3 regions of the Peribacillus sp. GL_122 genome follow, and region 3 is predicted to be linked to each of the others. Evidence: predicted binding sites of a transcription regulator. Region 3 holds the regulator's gene; each other region holds the start of a gene.
The links. Region 3 encodes LexA, which represses DNA repair genes until DNA is damaged. Its sites were predicted from a motif close to CGAACATATGTTCG; they were not measured.
Positions count from the first base shown of each region.

Region 1: the regulator LexA is predicted to act here: its motif matches at 1,885-1,898, upstream of AC3ISB_RS06075 (YhjD family protein).
Region 2: the regulator LexA is predicted to act here: its motif matches at 1,717-1,730, upstream of AC3ISB_RS13270 (YolD-like family protein).

Region 1 is NZ_CM174415.1:1,247,714-1,252,804, reverse strand. It holds gene addB (helicase-exonuclease AddAB subunit AddB) at 1-268, opposite strand, end outside; gene lepB (signal peptidase I) at 458-1,021, opposite strand; gene AC3ISB_RS06080 (TVP38/TMEM64 family protein) at 1,055-1,669, opposite strand; gene AC3ISB_RS06075 (YhjD family protein) at 1,960-2,331, shown strand; gene AC3ISB_RS06070 (STAS domain-containing protein) at 2,598-2,840, opposite strand; gene AC3ISB_RS06065 (ComEC/Rec2 family competence protein) at 3,693-4,532, shown strand; gene AC3ISB_RS06060 (DUF3006 domain-containing protein) at 4,533-4,751, shown strand; gene AC3ISB_RS06055 (competence protein ComK) at 4,840-5,091, opposite strand, start outside.
Region 2 is NZ_CM174415.1:2,751,231-2,756,321, forward strand. It holds gene AC3ISB_RS13265 (heavy metal translocating P-type ATPase) at 1-1,439, shown strand, start outside; gene AC3ISB_RS13270 (YolD-like family protein) at 1,801-1,980, shown strand; gene AC3ISB_RS13275 (hypothetical protein) at 2,250-2,420, shown strand; gene AC3ISB_RS13280 (hypothetical protein) at 2,626-2,820, shown strand; partial or broken gene AC3ISB_RS13285 (IS110 family RNA-guided transposase) at 3,921-5,091, shown strand, end outside.
Region 3 is NZ_CM174415.1:2,101,179-2,106,269, forward strand. It holds gene AC3ISB_RS10210 (hypothetical protein) at 333-620, opposite strand; gene AC3ISB_RS10215 (glucosaminidase domain-containing protein) at 1,003-1,617, shown strand; gene lexA (transcriptional repressor LexA) at 1,826-2,449, opposite strand; gene yneA (cell division suppressor protein YneA) at 2,605-2,916, shown strand; gene AC3ISB_RS10230 (YneB family resolvase-like protein) at 2,936-3,592, shown strand; gene AC3ISB_RS10235 (DUF896 domain-containing protein) at 3,658-3,891, shown strand; gene tkt (transketolase) at 4,128-5,091, shown strand, end outside.

The sequences.
Region 1 (5,091 bases), 850 kb from region 3:
CGCTGTCCAAATGCAGCCGGCTCATCCCCCCGGTCTCCTGAAGAACGCGCCAAGCAAGCCTGCTAAAACTAAAAACCTGTGTCCGGATCATTCCGGCAAGGCCTGGTGTTTTAATTAATTTATATTCAGATAGAAACGTCATCTGATCAGGAACGAGGTAGATAATTGGATTTCCTTCGGGATTTTCTGCCAATTTGGAGCGAATTTCGTCCAATATATTCGAAGTTTTCCCTGCACCCGATCTTCCCAGTAAAAAACGGAGTGACATCTCTTTTTCCCCCTTACAACATAATATCTAGATCCATCATACCAGAAATACTTTAGTCACCATGACTAGGTTTCTGTTTCCAATTAGATTTACTTTCTATTATTTTACCGTTTCCCTTTAAAAAACACCAATCGTACGTTCGCGTTTTTCCCCAAAAGAAAAAGCCCACATAATTTTGGGCTTCCACGATCATTCACCTGTAAATTTATAATTGAAATCTTTGACCGGCCAATATCGAACATCCACTTTACCGACAACATTTTCAACCGGTATATAACCAAAGTGACGGCTGTCAGCACTTTCAAGACGATTATCACCCATGACAAAAAGCTTGCCCTCCGGAACTTTGGTTACATCCGTCAATTCTTTTAATGTAAAATCACCCGTAAAGTCCTGTTCCGGGAAACCTTCCTTGAATTTCTCAAGATAAGGCTCATCCACTTTCTTACCATTTACGTAAAGCCAATCATCTTTATAACGAATTTGGTCACCTGCAATCCCTATAACTCGCTTAACATAATCTTCTTGTGAATTCGCATGAAAAACAATAATGTCAAAACGGTTGATATCATGAATCTGGTAATTGATTTTATTCACGACAAGTTTATTTCCATCTTCTAGGGTCGGCTGCATCGACTTCCCTTCAACATCATAGCTTGAAAAGAAAAATGTACGGATTAAGATGTAAATAACAAAAGCTATCATCGCTGGTTTTATCCAATCGGATAAAGAATTCTTATTTGTTTTTTCCATCTATTTCAACCCCTACTGCATTTATATACTAATTTATTGTCCTTCTTCCCTCTTCATGCTTTTATTTAACCGGACTTCAAGTCTTTTCCCCACATACCATAGGATAAAGATGACGATCCCGATAATGATCGTACGCACAGGTTTATGAATTAAGGATACTAAATCGTAACCTACGAAGCTGATCGTAAAGATCATCACCGCTTTCCCTCCCACTACTGCAAGTCCATATTGCAAGGGACTGACTTTTGAAAGTCCTGCCACGATATTAACGATGGCCGAAGGTGTAAAAGGGAAGCAGAGCAATATGAACAAAGGACCGAATCCATGGCTTTCCACCCAAACCATCAACCTCTGCACCTGTTTATGCTTTTGCAAAAACCGGAAAAACCTCGTTTGACCATATCTTCTAATAATCCAAAAGATCAAAAAAGAACCCGCTACCGCACCAATCCAAGAAAATAAAAATCCCCACCATAGGCCAAAAGCCGTTGCATTAGCAAGCACGAACACCACTAAAGGCAAAAAGGGCAAAAAAGCTTCCAGCATCGGCAGTAAGATCCCGGGAATTGGACCGAATGAGCGATATTGCTGAATAAGTGCAGATATATGATCAAGTGTAAACCACTCACGTATAGTATCCAAATCCATAATTATCTCCCTCGACATGCTGCTATCCAAGCAGCATAAACTTATTAAAAACTGTTTATTTTAGATATATCACTTTCCCCTGAAATTGCAAGAATTATTATCCATATACCTTCATACTTTCCCTAACTCCGGAAAACATAATCTTGTTAACGAATATTTCTAGATTTATCAAAACCGCTTGCATATACACTGAAAATACATTAGGATAAAAAAACAGAACAAACGTTCTTTTTTACATAGTATACATACTAATATTAAAAACCGTGCTACTTTAGAAAGGAGCGGTCAAGATGACCCGCATTCCAGAAGATGACCGAAATATGATTGAAAAAGCCATCTACCTCCCTATGGTTATAACAGTCTTAAACCGGGATCTCAAGGTCATCGAAATTAGTCCGTTTAAATTAAAAAGGCCCTATTCGGAGCTAGTCGAACATATTTTAAAAGTGGTTCAAGACGAACTTGCCGAGGTAAGGCGATATTTGCGCAAGGAGAATATTAAGGTTAGTGAAATCAAACGCGATGAATCCTTCACGATGTATTGTTTTTTATATAAAGGATACGAGGAACATCATAATTATTTCAATCCCCGCCTTCGCAACAAAACCGAAGACTTGTTATGTTATTACTTTTTCGAAAAAAGACACCGTTCAAGGAATTAGCGGGTTACAGGCATCACCACTATATGTTTGTGAACTATGGGTGTTTGGAGCCTTTCGGGAAGGGTACAGATGACCTTCGTTGTAAGTATGTATGCCATTAACAACGCATCCCACCTTTCCTGCTTCATAAAGTTACGGGAGGTCAATTTTTGATAATCAAGATCGATAGGACTTACTTACCTCCATTCACATGTATGAATGTTCCATAATCATATAATAATTGGCTTGTTCAAACATGGATTTTCAATTTTCGATCAAGGCATAACCTATGTAATCAAGTGAACCATTTTAGTTTTAAGATTCTTTAAATCAAAGTTATTTACATATTCCTTGGCAAAGGTTGGAGTGACCCCCGTTATGATCGTTTCCGCACTCATCATATTGATGAGAAAGTTAGGAAAACAGCTTTCTTGAAAGAGGCGCTTCGACAAATCAATGCTAAAGTAACTAATGTCATTACCCGCCGAAGAATGTAACACATCACTCATGATTTGCACTGAACGATTCAAGGACACAGTCCTTAACGAATAATAGGCCGGGCTCGTATAATAACCATTATCCAACACTATCATTTTAGAGTCCGTATAATGTTTTTGCAAAAGATTGTTAATTGCATATCCATACTTACTATCATCTACTTGTAACCATCAATTGATATGTAAAGTATTAATTTACCTGCCAAAAAAATAAGAACCTTTCGCGAAAACGCTTGTGAAATACTGAACAAAATTATTGATACATCATGTGGTGTCTATTATATTATGCATTATGAAGTGAACTATTAACAAATTCATACCCCATTGCTTGATTGTGAAAAATTTCCTCAATCCCTTGTTTCTTATAAAAACCATGCAATGTTTTATTTGCATGGTTTTTATAAGAAATAATTAATTCGAAAGTGCAAGACATTTCCGATATGGTATCAATCCCAGTTCTCAATTGCCTCTTGAAAGCTATCTTGTATATATTCATTACAAGTTTTATATCTATTCAATTCTGCTTATATAATCCGGTCGAACTCCATAATATTCATCTATTATTCTTAAACAGTAAACAAACTCATCAACATTCTCTATAACGCTCTGTACTTTCAACTTCAAATACGTAGCCTGCTCCTTCAATACCAAGCATGTCAACTCCATACTTATAACATTCTTCTAATAAAATTCTGAGAGAAATAGATTTTCTATTGTCTTTTCACCTGTAAATTAATAGCTTTGTTAATTAAATATAAATACCTAGGTCTATTTTACCTAACCACGATTCAGACGCCCATCTTCCTTTTTTTATCACAAGGAAAATTATGTCCAAATCCCCATTTTCCCTGTTACACATGGTAAATTATTATTGGAGGGAAAAAAATGAAGAAAATAAATATTCTACTGGTCGCTGTTCTTGTTTTGTCTTTATTCACAGGACTTAAAACAACCGAGGCAGCCTCAAATGTGAAGGTACATTTCATCAACGTAGGACAAGGAGATTCAATCCTTATTCAAACAGGTAACGAAAACGTTTTAATCGATGGCGGCGGTAAAGGAAAGGGCGACGAAGTTGTAGCCTACCTAAAAAAACAAAAGGTAAAAACACTTAATGCATTAGTATCCACTCACCCAGATGCGGATCATGTGGGCGGTCTGGCTTATGTGATAAAATCGCTTAATGTGAAATCTGTGTATGCCCCTAAAATTTCTCATACTACCCAAGCATACAAAGACTTTTTAACGGCTGTTAAGCAGAAGAAGCTTACAATAAAAAAGGCGCAGACTGGCGTGGAAATCAACACTAAAGCTAAGGATAATTCCCTTAAATTCATTGCACCTGTTAAAGAATATGCTAAGTCTGACTTAAATAATTGGAGTGCAGTCCTTTTACTTAAACACGGCAAAAAAACATTCTTGTTTACAGGTGATGCTGAAGTAAAAGCAGAGTCAGATATGCTGGCTAAAAAACTGGTACCAAGTGTGGATGTACTTAAAGTCGGCCATCATGGTGCAAAAACATCAACAAGTTCAGCTTTCATTAACAAAGCAAAACCGAAATACGCTGTAATCAGTGTAGGGAAAAATGGATATGGGCACCCTACTTCTACTGTTGTAAAACGGTTGAATTCAGTGAAAGCCAAAACTTATCGCACAGATAAATCAGGTAACATTATTTTTACTTCTACAGGTCAGAAAATTACTGTAAAGACGGTGAAATAAATGGTACAAGGAATTATCGATCGCTTCGAGGGAAAGATCGCTGTCGTTGAAATCGAAGGTGGCGACATGAAGGATTTTCCTAAAAGCGCTCTTCCCAAGGGAGCAAAAGTAGGAGATATGCTGATTATCGATGGTAATACGATCACCATTTCCAAAGAAGGCACTAAGCAGTTAAGAAAAGAGATTGACGATTTAATGGATGAATTATTTGAGGATTAATTCCGGGGCCCTTCTTTAATAAGAAGGGCTTGCTTTAATTTTGAATGAATCCCGTTTGCATTCTTTTATGATTATCCCTGAAACCCCACTAACGCGGTATATACTTTGACATTACCTCTGAAGCCTTTGCCCCATTTGCATCGGAAAACAGATAGAAGGATTTCCTCTTTGTCTCCTCAATTCTCTGGATCAATTTCGTTTTTAAAAAAGATGTCCGGTGCAGCTGGTTTTCGAAAGAACTGCATGATACTGCTATATCGATAGTTTGTCTATTCCTGAATGTGATGGTTGTATGTTTGGAATCCAGGCGATCACAGGATGCCACATGCTCATGTGATAG
Region 2 (5,091 bases), 650 kb from region 3:
TTAAACCAGGTGATAAAATTCCATTAGACGGTGAAATTATTCAAGGTGAATCAAGTGTAAATCAGGCACCTATTACAGGAGAATCAATTCCTATCGATAAGAATATTGGTGATACAGTATACGCAGGAACTATAAATGAAAATGGTTCTCTTGAGATTAGGGTCACTAAGTTAGTGGAAGATACGACTATATCAAAAATTATTCACTTAGTTGAAGAAGCACAAGAACAAAAAGCACCAACAGAAGCATTTGTAGATAAGTTTGCAAGTATTTATACACCTGTTGTATTTATTTTAGCAATGGCAGTTATGGTTGTACCTTCACTCCTTGGATTTGGCACTTGGGGAGAGTGGTTATATAAAGGACTTGAAATACTAGTTGTAGCTTGTCCTTGTGCTTTAGTCATTTCTACTCCTGTTGCGATCGTATCAGCTATTGGAAACGCCGCAAAGAACGGAATATTAATTAAGGGCGGAACGTTTTTAGAAAAAGCAGGTGCCATCACGGCCATTGCATTTGATAAAACAGGAACTTTAACGGAAGGAAAGCCTAAAGTATCAGAAATTAAGACGATAAACGTATCAGAAGAGACATTACTGTCCATAGCATTAACACTAGAAGGTTTCTCAACACATCCTATTGCAAAATCGATTGTTCGTTACGGCAACGAAAAAGGAATCCAACCTAAAAATGGTGAGTTATACAAAAGTATTGTAGGAAAAGGCGTTCAAGCTACAATTCAAGGAGATATTTTTTACGCAGGTAATCTAAAGCTATTCGAAGAAATGAATGTATATTTAGAGGATATAAAAAAACATATTCATGAAATACAGAACAAAGGGAAAACAGTAGTTATAATAGGGACACAAAATCAAGTTATCGGGATTATTGCTGTTTCTGATACAATACGGGACACTTCAGCATCAGCTTTAGAAGCATTAAAACAAAGTGGAGTTAATCAAACAGTCATGTTGACTGGAGATAATGAAGGAACCGCTAAAATGATTGCTTCAGAAGCGAATGTTAATCGTTATTTCGCAGAATTATTGCCAGAGGATAAAGTAGATGCCATAAAGAAATTACAAAATGAAGGTCATAAGGTGGCAATGGTTGGAGACGGTATTAATGATGCGCCAGCACTTGCAACAGCAGATTTAGGTATCGCTATGGGTGGTGCAGGAACTGATACCGCGATGGAAACAGCTGATATTGTTTTAATGGCTGATAATCTTGATAAATTATCTCATACAATGAAGTTAAGCAAAAAAGCTTTAACGATTATTAAACAAAATATTTGGTTCTCTATCATTATTAAAGTCCTTGCGTTGGTCTTTATCTTCCCAGGTTGGCTTACACTATGGATGGCTGTATTAAGTGATACAGGTGCAGCCTTAATTGTTATTTTAAATGCAATGAGATTGTTAAAATTTAAAGAATAGATATTTATGAGATGTTTCTTGATAAGAAACATCTTATTTTTTTATAATTAGAATTTTTAAGAAAAAACTGCTTTAAAGACAGCTTCGATCTTAAGCTAACAAACCGTTAGCCATCTACAAATCGCACCTTTTTTTTATTAACTATTAGTTGCTTAAACCACAATTTAAATAAAAAAGCCTGTCTATTTAACATAATTGATATGCAAATTTTAATGATTCAAATCCATGATTCGTTCCAACTTGGATTACCAACTCAAAATAAAAAGCTATTCAAAAAAGAACATACGTTCGTTTGTAATCTAAATAAGGAGTGATTTAGATGACCATTTGAAATAGAGGTAATATTAAATGGACCAGTCTGATGCTACCTGAACATATAAAAATGCTACGGCATTATTTTGACGAGGAATATTACGATGAACCCGAACCCGTATTGGATGAACAATACCTGGAAGAGATGAATGATTTAATTGCTGTTTCGATGGAGTTTACTTTTCCGATTTCCTTTACGCTTTACAAAAATAATCGACTGAGTAGCTAAAAGGATTGGTACATTATGTGGATCAAATGAACGGACATTTAAGAGTAATTAATGTGGACGAACGAATACATAGAATACCCTTTTCAACTATTATGGGAGTGAAAAAGAATAAATTATATTTTGTAAAATAATTTACTTTGGTGCAGTAAATTTGATTGTAAAAATAAAAATAAAGAGTATTTAAAAAGAACATAATCGAGAAATTCCAAATATATAATACTTCTTAACAAAGCATCCCCATCTCAGCAAAAAAGGAGATAAAAACAACTATGAAAAAGGTGCATACTTTTAGTTTGTATATCTTTGGTATTCTGTTGCTTTTTTTGCTTTTGTTAATTCTTTTGGAAATTAAAAAATTAGATGAGGGAATTTTCCTTCAAGGCATAGAAGAAAAACTCTTTTATATAAATGAAGGAATACAAGAGATTACTACTGAATAAAAGCATAATTTCCGCAGCACTCCAGAAAAAATATTATCAGCGACAATGGACTGCATGGTTCAGAGGACTAATCAACTTGGTTAGTCCTTATTATTTTCATTTGGTGAGTAACTTTTCTCATCACATATTAGCTGGAATAAAGGTTTACAACCCACACATGGTACCTCATTTAAGTAACAGAATATTATGAGTAAGAGGTGCTACGATGAATAAAATTTTCATCCCTCATGCAATCACCACTTTGACAAGACTCTTCTTCAGTTCAACTGCACTGAATGAATACTTAGCGATGAGAACCGCCCAATTCTACATTGAGGACCTGAAGTTACTACAAGACGTCGAAGCAGTTTCCTTGGCAATAGAAAATAAACAAGCGTTCTCTTTATTGTCTAAATTTTAATTTATTTGACTATAAAGCTGCTGAAGAAATTGAAATCGCACTATCCGTCATTGGTTATACGGAAGCCGAAATGATTGAAATGGTTAAGCAGTTCCCAAGGTAACCATGAATATGGAGGTGTCCATGTGATAAAGTTGCGAATCATTTTAACAATTCCGTACTTGTTATTTGCAATTTTCTTATTCGTGAGAGGATACATTCCAAGTTACTACCTTCTTGTAATAGGGTTCTACGCACTGTTTTGTTCCTTCCTTCTGGACTTTTTGGATAAAAAAGGAAAAATGAGTCTTGGGTATACCCTGTTTCAGGGTATACCTCACCCATTGACCGCCACCTTAAGCCATTCCTATGCAATTATCCTGCACTATAGTTGCATAAAGAAAGAGCTGTCTTAAAGACAGCTCCAATCTTAAACTAACGCACCCTTTAGCCATCCATGAATCGCAAAAATCGGCGATTCACCACAAAGAATGAAAATGGTTAGGAAGTGTCAATACTGATACTGACCTTAATCCAGTCAACCCTAATCCATAGACTAATTAATTAACGCTCTCCCTCTTTTTTTAAACGATTGAGCAGGGTCTTCTTAAGTATTGTCATTTTTCATTTTTAAAAATACTTATTTTCATGCTAGTTGTATAACCATTTATTTTCCAAAGAAAAAGAAATACAGTGATAATAAATATATACAAATGTATACCCAAGAACCCATTATCAAGAAAAAATTAAAACACCCTTTATTTTTTCTATTTAGTATTACATTTAAAATAGCCACTATTACCACTAAAATATATAAAGGTGCTATCGCTAATTTTGAGATAAGTTCTGGAAAGGGCATTTCCATTAATTTGTCATCCACATTATCTCCCACTAACTTAAGTCTTATATTAGCCTAATTATCTAATTCCTTGTTCAACTAACCTGCCCCGATAGTTCCATAAAGAAAAAGCTGCCTTAAAGACAGCTCTGATCTTCAGCTAACGCACCCGTTAGCATTCCTGTAGATCGTTAAATATCAGGTTTGAAAAAAATAGAGCCCCTCAGTAAGATACGAGTATAGAGACCAATCTAACTCAAAGTCTTAAGGAGGAAGCCCTACTATGAATTTTAAAATGCAAAACAAACAAAATCAACTAATTGAGAGAATTACGGATCAACATCTAGTTGTTGGTGTGGATATTGCCCAACACGTACACGTGGCCCGTGCTGTAAACTTTCGGGGCATTGTGGTCGGGAAACCCTTGTCTTTTGAAAATAACGAAGAGGGTTTTACTCGATTACTAAACTGGATCCAGGAACTAAAACAAATGAAAAACTTAGACACAACGATAGTCGGAATGGAACCTACCGGACATTATTGGATAAACCTTTCAAAGTGGCTAGTCAAACAAAACATGGATGTCGTCACCGTCAATCCTCACCATGTCAAAAGAAACAAAGAAAATCGTGATAATACGCAATCCAAAAGTGATAAAAAAGATGCCCTTGTCATCGCTGATATGGTGAAGAATGGCTACTATGCCTTCGTTCGTTCCACTTCAGAATCATTTGAAAAACTTCGTGTCCTTATGGCTAACCGAAATGTGATCGTTAAGCGTCTTGTTAGCTCCATCAACCAAATTAATCGCCGGGTGGATGTTGTCTTTCCCGAGCTCCGGCAAGTGTTTAAAGACGTATCATGTAAAGGGGCAATCGCAACCCTACGCCTCTTTCCTACCCCAGCTGAATTATGTTCCTTACAGCCTCAAGATATCGTAACCGGTTGGAAATCATGTATGAAGCGACATTCCGGGCATAAAAAAGCCCGTTCCCTGCTTGTATTGGCCAAGCGTTCAATTGGTACGAAACAAGCCCTTGATGCGTATAAACTTCACTTGGGACAGTTATTAGAGGAATATGATCTCGCTTCATTCCAACTCGAAAGAGTGACGCAAGAAGTCACAAAAGTCTTGGAACAGATTCCATTCGTTAAGCAAATACTTGCCATTAAAGGAATCAGCGAGATTTCACTAGCGGGAATCTTAGGAGAAGCTGGAGATCTGAGTGGGTTCGCTCACGGGAATGCGCTCCTTCGTCATGGAGGATTGCATCTCGCTGAAGCAAGTTCTGGGAAGTGGAAAGGCCAAATTGTTCTTTCCAAACGTGGAAGATCATGAGTCTGGTGATGAATAACCCTGAGTTTAAAGCCCTACACTCGAATAATGTTAAAGTGAAGAAGATTAAGAAAATGAAATCCATCATGAAACTTTGAACTCGCCCGTGTCCTAGTAG
Region 3 (5,091 bases):
TCAAATTCGAAGAAAAGTCAGTTTTCCGGCTTGAGCGTCGTGAATTTCTTCAATCAGGTAGGGTTTCATCCATTAAAATCATGGTTCGGGATAAGAGCATTCCGAACCTCCTTTTTTTACTAAATGAATACCTTTTCTTAATTGAAAAGGTATTTTTGGGGTAATGTTTAATGGTATGGTTAGCTTGGGAGTTGGTGATTCAGCCAAAGGAAACATTCAGGTCGTAATTGTTAAAATAGATATTAATTTGACGGATCCTTCGATGAGGATAGAAGCAAGTCGGGCTCCTTGTAATACTAGAGATTGATGAATTGCAGCGAGAGACAAAGGGTTTAATCTGTCTTATGATAAGTGCCTCTATAAGACAAAATACCAGTTTTAAGTGCAGCATAATTGCCAATGCTTGCATAGCCATAAAACCAGCCCATGAAAATCCCTGCAACCAAGTGATTACGATGACTGATGAAAATGGAAATGAATAAGCCAAGACCCAAAGCGATGGTAGGGATGAATTTTGGCTGAATATGAAAAATGACCTTAATAAGTTGAGTAAGAATCATGATGATCGGAATGGCTATTACCGCATCCCAAAAGTTTGTATGGATGGTTGGGAAGTCCATAATTTCACCACCTTAAATTGTAGTTTTCAATATTAATTTTCACTTTTTATCAAGGCTTTATACAATAATAAATAAATTCATATTTAAAACTAATAAATAAAAGGTTATGCAACCAGGTTTTGAAGATTTTCAGAGTTCAATTTTAAAGCCATCAATCCATATAATTATATGGATTGATGGCTTTTTCTGGTTGGCAGCGGGAATGGTTTAATAATACACGGAGCGAGCCAACATAAGTATGTTTATCTATAGTAAAAATAATGAACGAAATATCGGACTCATTTTTGATGGACAAGCTGTAACCTTTCTCATGGTTAAGAATACGATATGAATGAAAATAAACAGTAAAAAATAAAGTAATACCTATTAATGGGAGGTTCTATTGAGCAAGGAAACATTTATTAAGGAAATTGCTCCTTATGCCCAGAAAATTCAAAAGGAATTTAATATTTTACCTTCTGTTGTCATTGCACAAGCTTGCTTGGAGAGTGGATATGGGACAAGCTTATTAGCAAATCAAGGAAAAAATATATTCGGTACAAAAGGTGACTTTAAGGGTGAGTCTGTCATTATCCAAACAATGGAATACGTCAACTATGTGCCCGTTCAAGTATGGAACAAATTCAGAAAATACCCATCTTGGGAAGAAAGTCTTCGAGATCTTGCCAATCTATACGTAAAGGGGACGTCATGGAATAGAAGCCTATATACATCTGTCATTGGAGAAAAAGATTACAAAAAAGCACTCAAAGCAATAATCGATGCGGGGTATGCCTCGGATCCGAAATATACAGAAAAACTGGTGAACCTTATCGAAACAAGCGATTTAACTATATATGATGCAAGCAATGAGGAGGTTTATCATATTGTCAAAAAGGGGGATTCCATCTCTGCGCTTGCAAAAGCATATGGTTCTACACAAGTGCAGATTCAAAAGTGGAATGACTTGGTCGATCTTAACCTTATTAAAGTGAACCAAAGATTAAGAGTGAAATGAATTTTAACTGAGAGCGGTATTTTTTAACGCTCTCCTTTTTTATTTGAATGAACTTCTTGCCAAAGTACTTACATCCGTTATAAAAGATGTGATATTCCCATGAAAATGGATTCTATTAAAAAAATATATCAAAACCTACTCTTCCATATGCATATTGAGAGAATTCAGGACATAAATTAAACAAACAAAAAAAGCGCGGTTAGCGCTTTTAGTGTATTTGTCTATATAAGCCTATTACTTTTCCAAGTATCGAAACATCTCGTAAAATAATTGGTTCCATATTTGAGTTCTCAGGCTGAAGCCTTATGTAATCCGGTTCCTTAAAGAATCGTTTTACAGTGGCTTCATCATCTTCCGTCATGGCCACGACGATATCTCCATTATTGGCATTGCTTTGTTGTTTGACGATGACATAGTCTCCATCATGAATTCCAGCTTCGATCATACTTTCACCCATGATTTCCAGCATGAATACATGGTCATCATGTGGAACCATGCTTTCGGGAAGCGGAAAGTATTCTTCTATGTTCTCGATGGCCGTTATGGGCATGCCCGCTGTTACTTTTCCAAGTAACGGCACGTTCACGACATTGGCTTTGGGAATATTGTTCGCTTCCTCCGAATTCATTATTTCAATGGCCCTTGGCTTGGTTGGGTCACGTCTAATCAGGCCTTTACTTTCCAGGCGGGATAAATGTCCGTGTACTGTTGAACTTGATGCAAGTCCCACTGCTTCGCCAATCTCCCGTACGGAAGGTGGATACCCTTTTTGGCGAACCTCTTCTTTAATGAAATCAAGAATATCTTGCTGCCGTTTTGATAGTTTAGTCATTTGTGCACCTCTTCCCCAATGTTCTTTGCTATATTATAGCATGGCCCCCAACTCTATACAAACATAAGTTCGAATTTTGTTGTTGACTGAAACAAACGTTCGTATTATAATTTGATCATAACATACGAACGAACATTCGCTTTGGAGGGATATTTATGAAAAAATTATACAAAAATTATATTTATACGATTCTATTAGCGGGATCAGTATTCATCTTTTCAATTTTATTCTCTTGTACATTGAACAATGATCAAAAAAATGATTTCCTTTCTATAGAAGTAAGTGAAGGTGACACCCTATGGGAAATTGCCGAAGAATATGAAGAAGCAAATTTGACAAAAAAAGAATTCATTGGTTGGATAGAAGAGCATAATGGAGTCAGAGCGGATTCGATTAAACCTGGTCAAGTCATCGTCATTCCAGTAAAAGGGGAAGAACTTGTTCAGAATTTGGCCAGTGAGCAGTAAGCAGTGAAGGTAGGGTATTATGAAAGCGGTAATCTATTGTAGGGTCAGCACAGAAAAAGAGTCACAGGAAACATCATTGGCAAGGCAAGAAGATGAATTAGTCAAATTGGCAGAAAAGATGGATGCTGAAGTCATTTCCATAATAAAAGAACAGGCAAGTGGTTATGAGTTGAATAGGGATGGCATTTTTGACATGCTCGAACTATTTAAAACCAAAGAAGCTGAAGTACTATTAATCCAGGACGAAACAAGACTGGGAAGAGGAAATGCCAAAATAGCCCTTTTCCATGTCATCCTTAAAGAAGATGTGAAAATTTATACGCTCTCACACGATGGGGAACTTGAGCTATCTGATTCGGATGCGATGGTCATCCAGATAGTCGGAATTGTAGAAGAATATCAAAGGAAACTACATAATCTTAAAATAAAGCGCGGGATGATAAGGGCCGTTGAAAAAGGGTATCGTCCTCAAAAAAATCTTCAGAATCAAAGGAATTCCACTGGAAGGGACCGTAAGGAGATTCCTATAGAGGAAATTATTAAACTTCGAGCCAATGGATTGACATTTGCAGAAATCGCAGCAACTTTAAGGGGCTTTGGATACAATGTTTCTAAGGCTACGGTGAACAGGCGTTTCCTCGAACATCAACTGAATACACTGGAAAGTCAATCATAGAACTTGTAATTTCGCTATTTTTTTAATACCATGACAATATCCGCAGATTATGAAGGAGCGAAATTATGTTATCAAAAGAAAAATTAGCCCGTATTAATGAACTTTCTAAAAAGGCAAAGGCTGAAGGTTTGACGGAAGTTGAGGCAAAAGAGCAAACCCAATTGAGAAGTGAGTATTTGGAAACATTCAGAAAGTCCATGACCAATACGTTGGAGCATGTGAAAGTCGTGGATCCAGAAGGTAATGATGTCACTCCTCAAAAGATAAAAAATATAAAAGAAAAAAGAAACTTACATTAATAAAAGCTTGGATTCTTCTGATGGAACATTCCATTTGAGGATTCTATTAGCATTTTGGAGTAAAATGAGAGTGCATTCATGTATGTATTCTCCTATTTAGTTTAATCTAAATAGGGGACTTCTCTTATTTCTAGAAAATTGTAATATTGGGGCAGTAAATAGTGATTTTAGTTGTGATATTAAGCTTGTCACTATAATATAAAGAGGTACATTACAGGAAGGGATGTTTTTACGATATGTTAGATAAATTAGATGCACTTTCTATTAATACGATTCGTACATTATCGATTGATGCAATTGAAAAGGCTAATTCTGGCCATCCAGGTATGCCAATGGGTGCGGCGCCGATGGCGTATAAACTATGGACAGAATATATGAACCATAACCCGAAAAATCCAGATTGGTTTAATAGAGACCGCTTTGTTCTCTCAGCTGGTCATGGGTCTATGTTGTTATACAGCCTTCTTCATCTATCGGGCTATGGCTTATCTATCGATGATTTGAAAAGCTTCCGCCAATGGGGCAGTAAAACTCCAGGACATCCTGAATACGGACATACGGCTGGTGTAGATGCAACTACTGGGCCGCTTGGACAAGGTATCGCTATGGCAGTCGGAATGGCAATGGCAGAACGTCACTTGGCAGAAAGCTATAACCGCGATTCTTATAATGTGGTCGATCATTATACATATAGTATTTGTGGAGATGGGGATTTAATGGAAGGTGTTTCTGCAGAAGCCGCTTCATTAGCTGGACATCTACAACTCGGAAGACTTGTTGTTTTATATGATTCTAATGATATTTCCCTTGACGGAGACTTAAGTCAATCATTTAGTGAAAGCGTAGCAGACCGGTTCAAATCTTATGGATGGCAATATATCCGCGTTGAGGATGGGAACGATCTTCAGGAAATTGCTAAAGCGATTGAAGAAGCGAAAACCGATGATGCACGCCCAACATTAATCGAAGTGAAAACAGTTATTGGTTACGGTTCACCAAACCGTTCAGGTAAATCTGCTGTTCACGGCGCTCCGCTTGGTGCAGATGAGCTGAAATTGACAAAAGAAGCATATAAATGGACATTCGAAGAGGACTTCTATGTTCCGGAAGAAGTGTATTCACACTTCAATGAAGCTGTTGTTGATGCAGGCGCTCAAAAAGAAGAGGCTTGGAATGAATTGTTTAAAAATTACAAAGAAG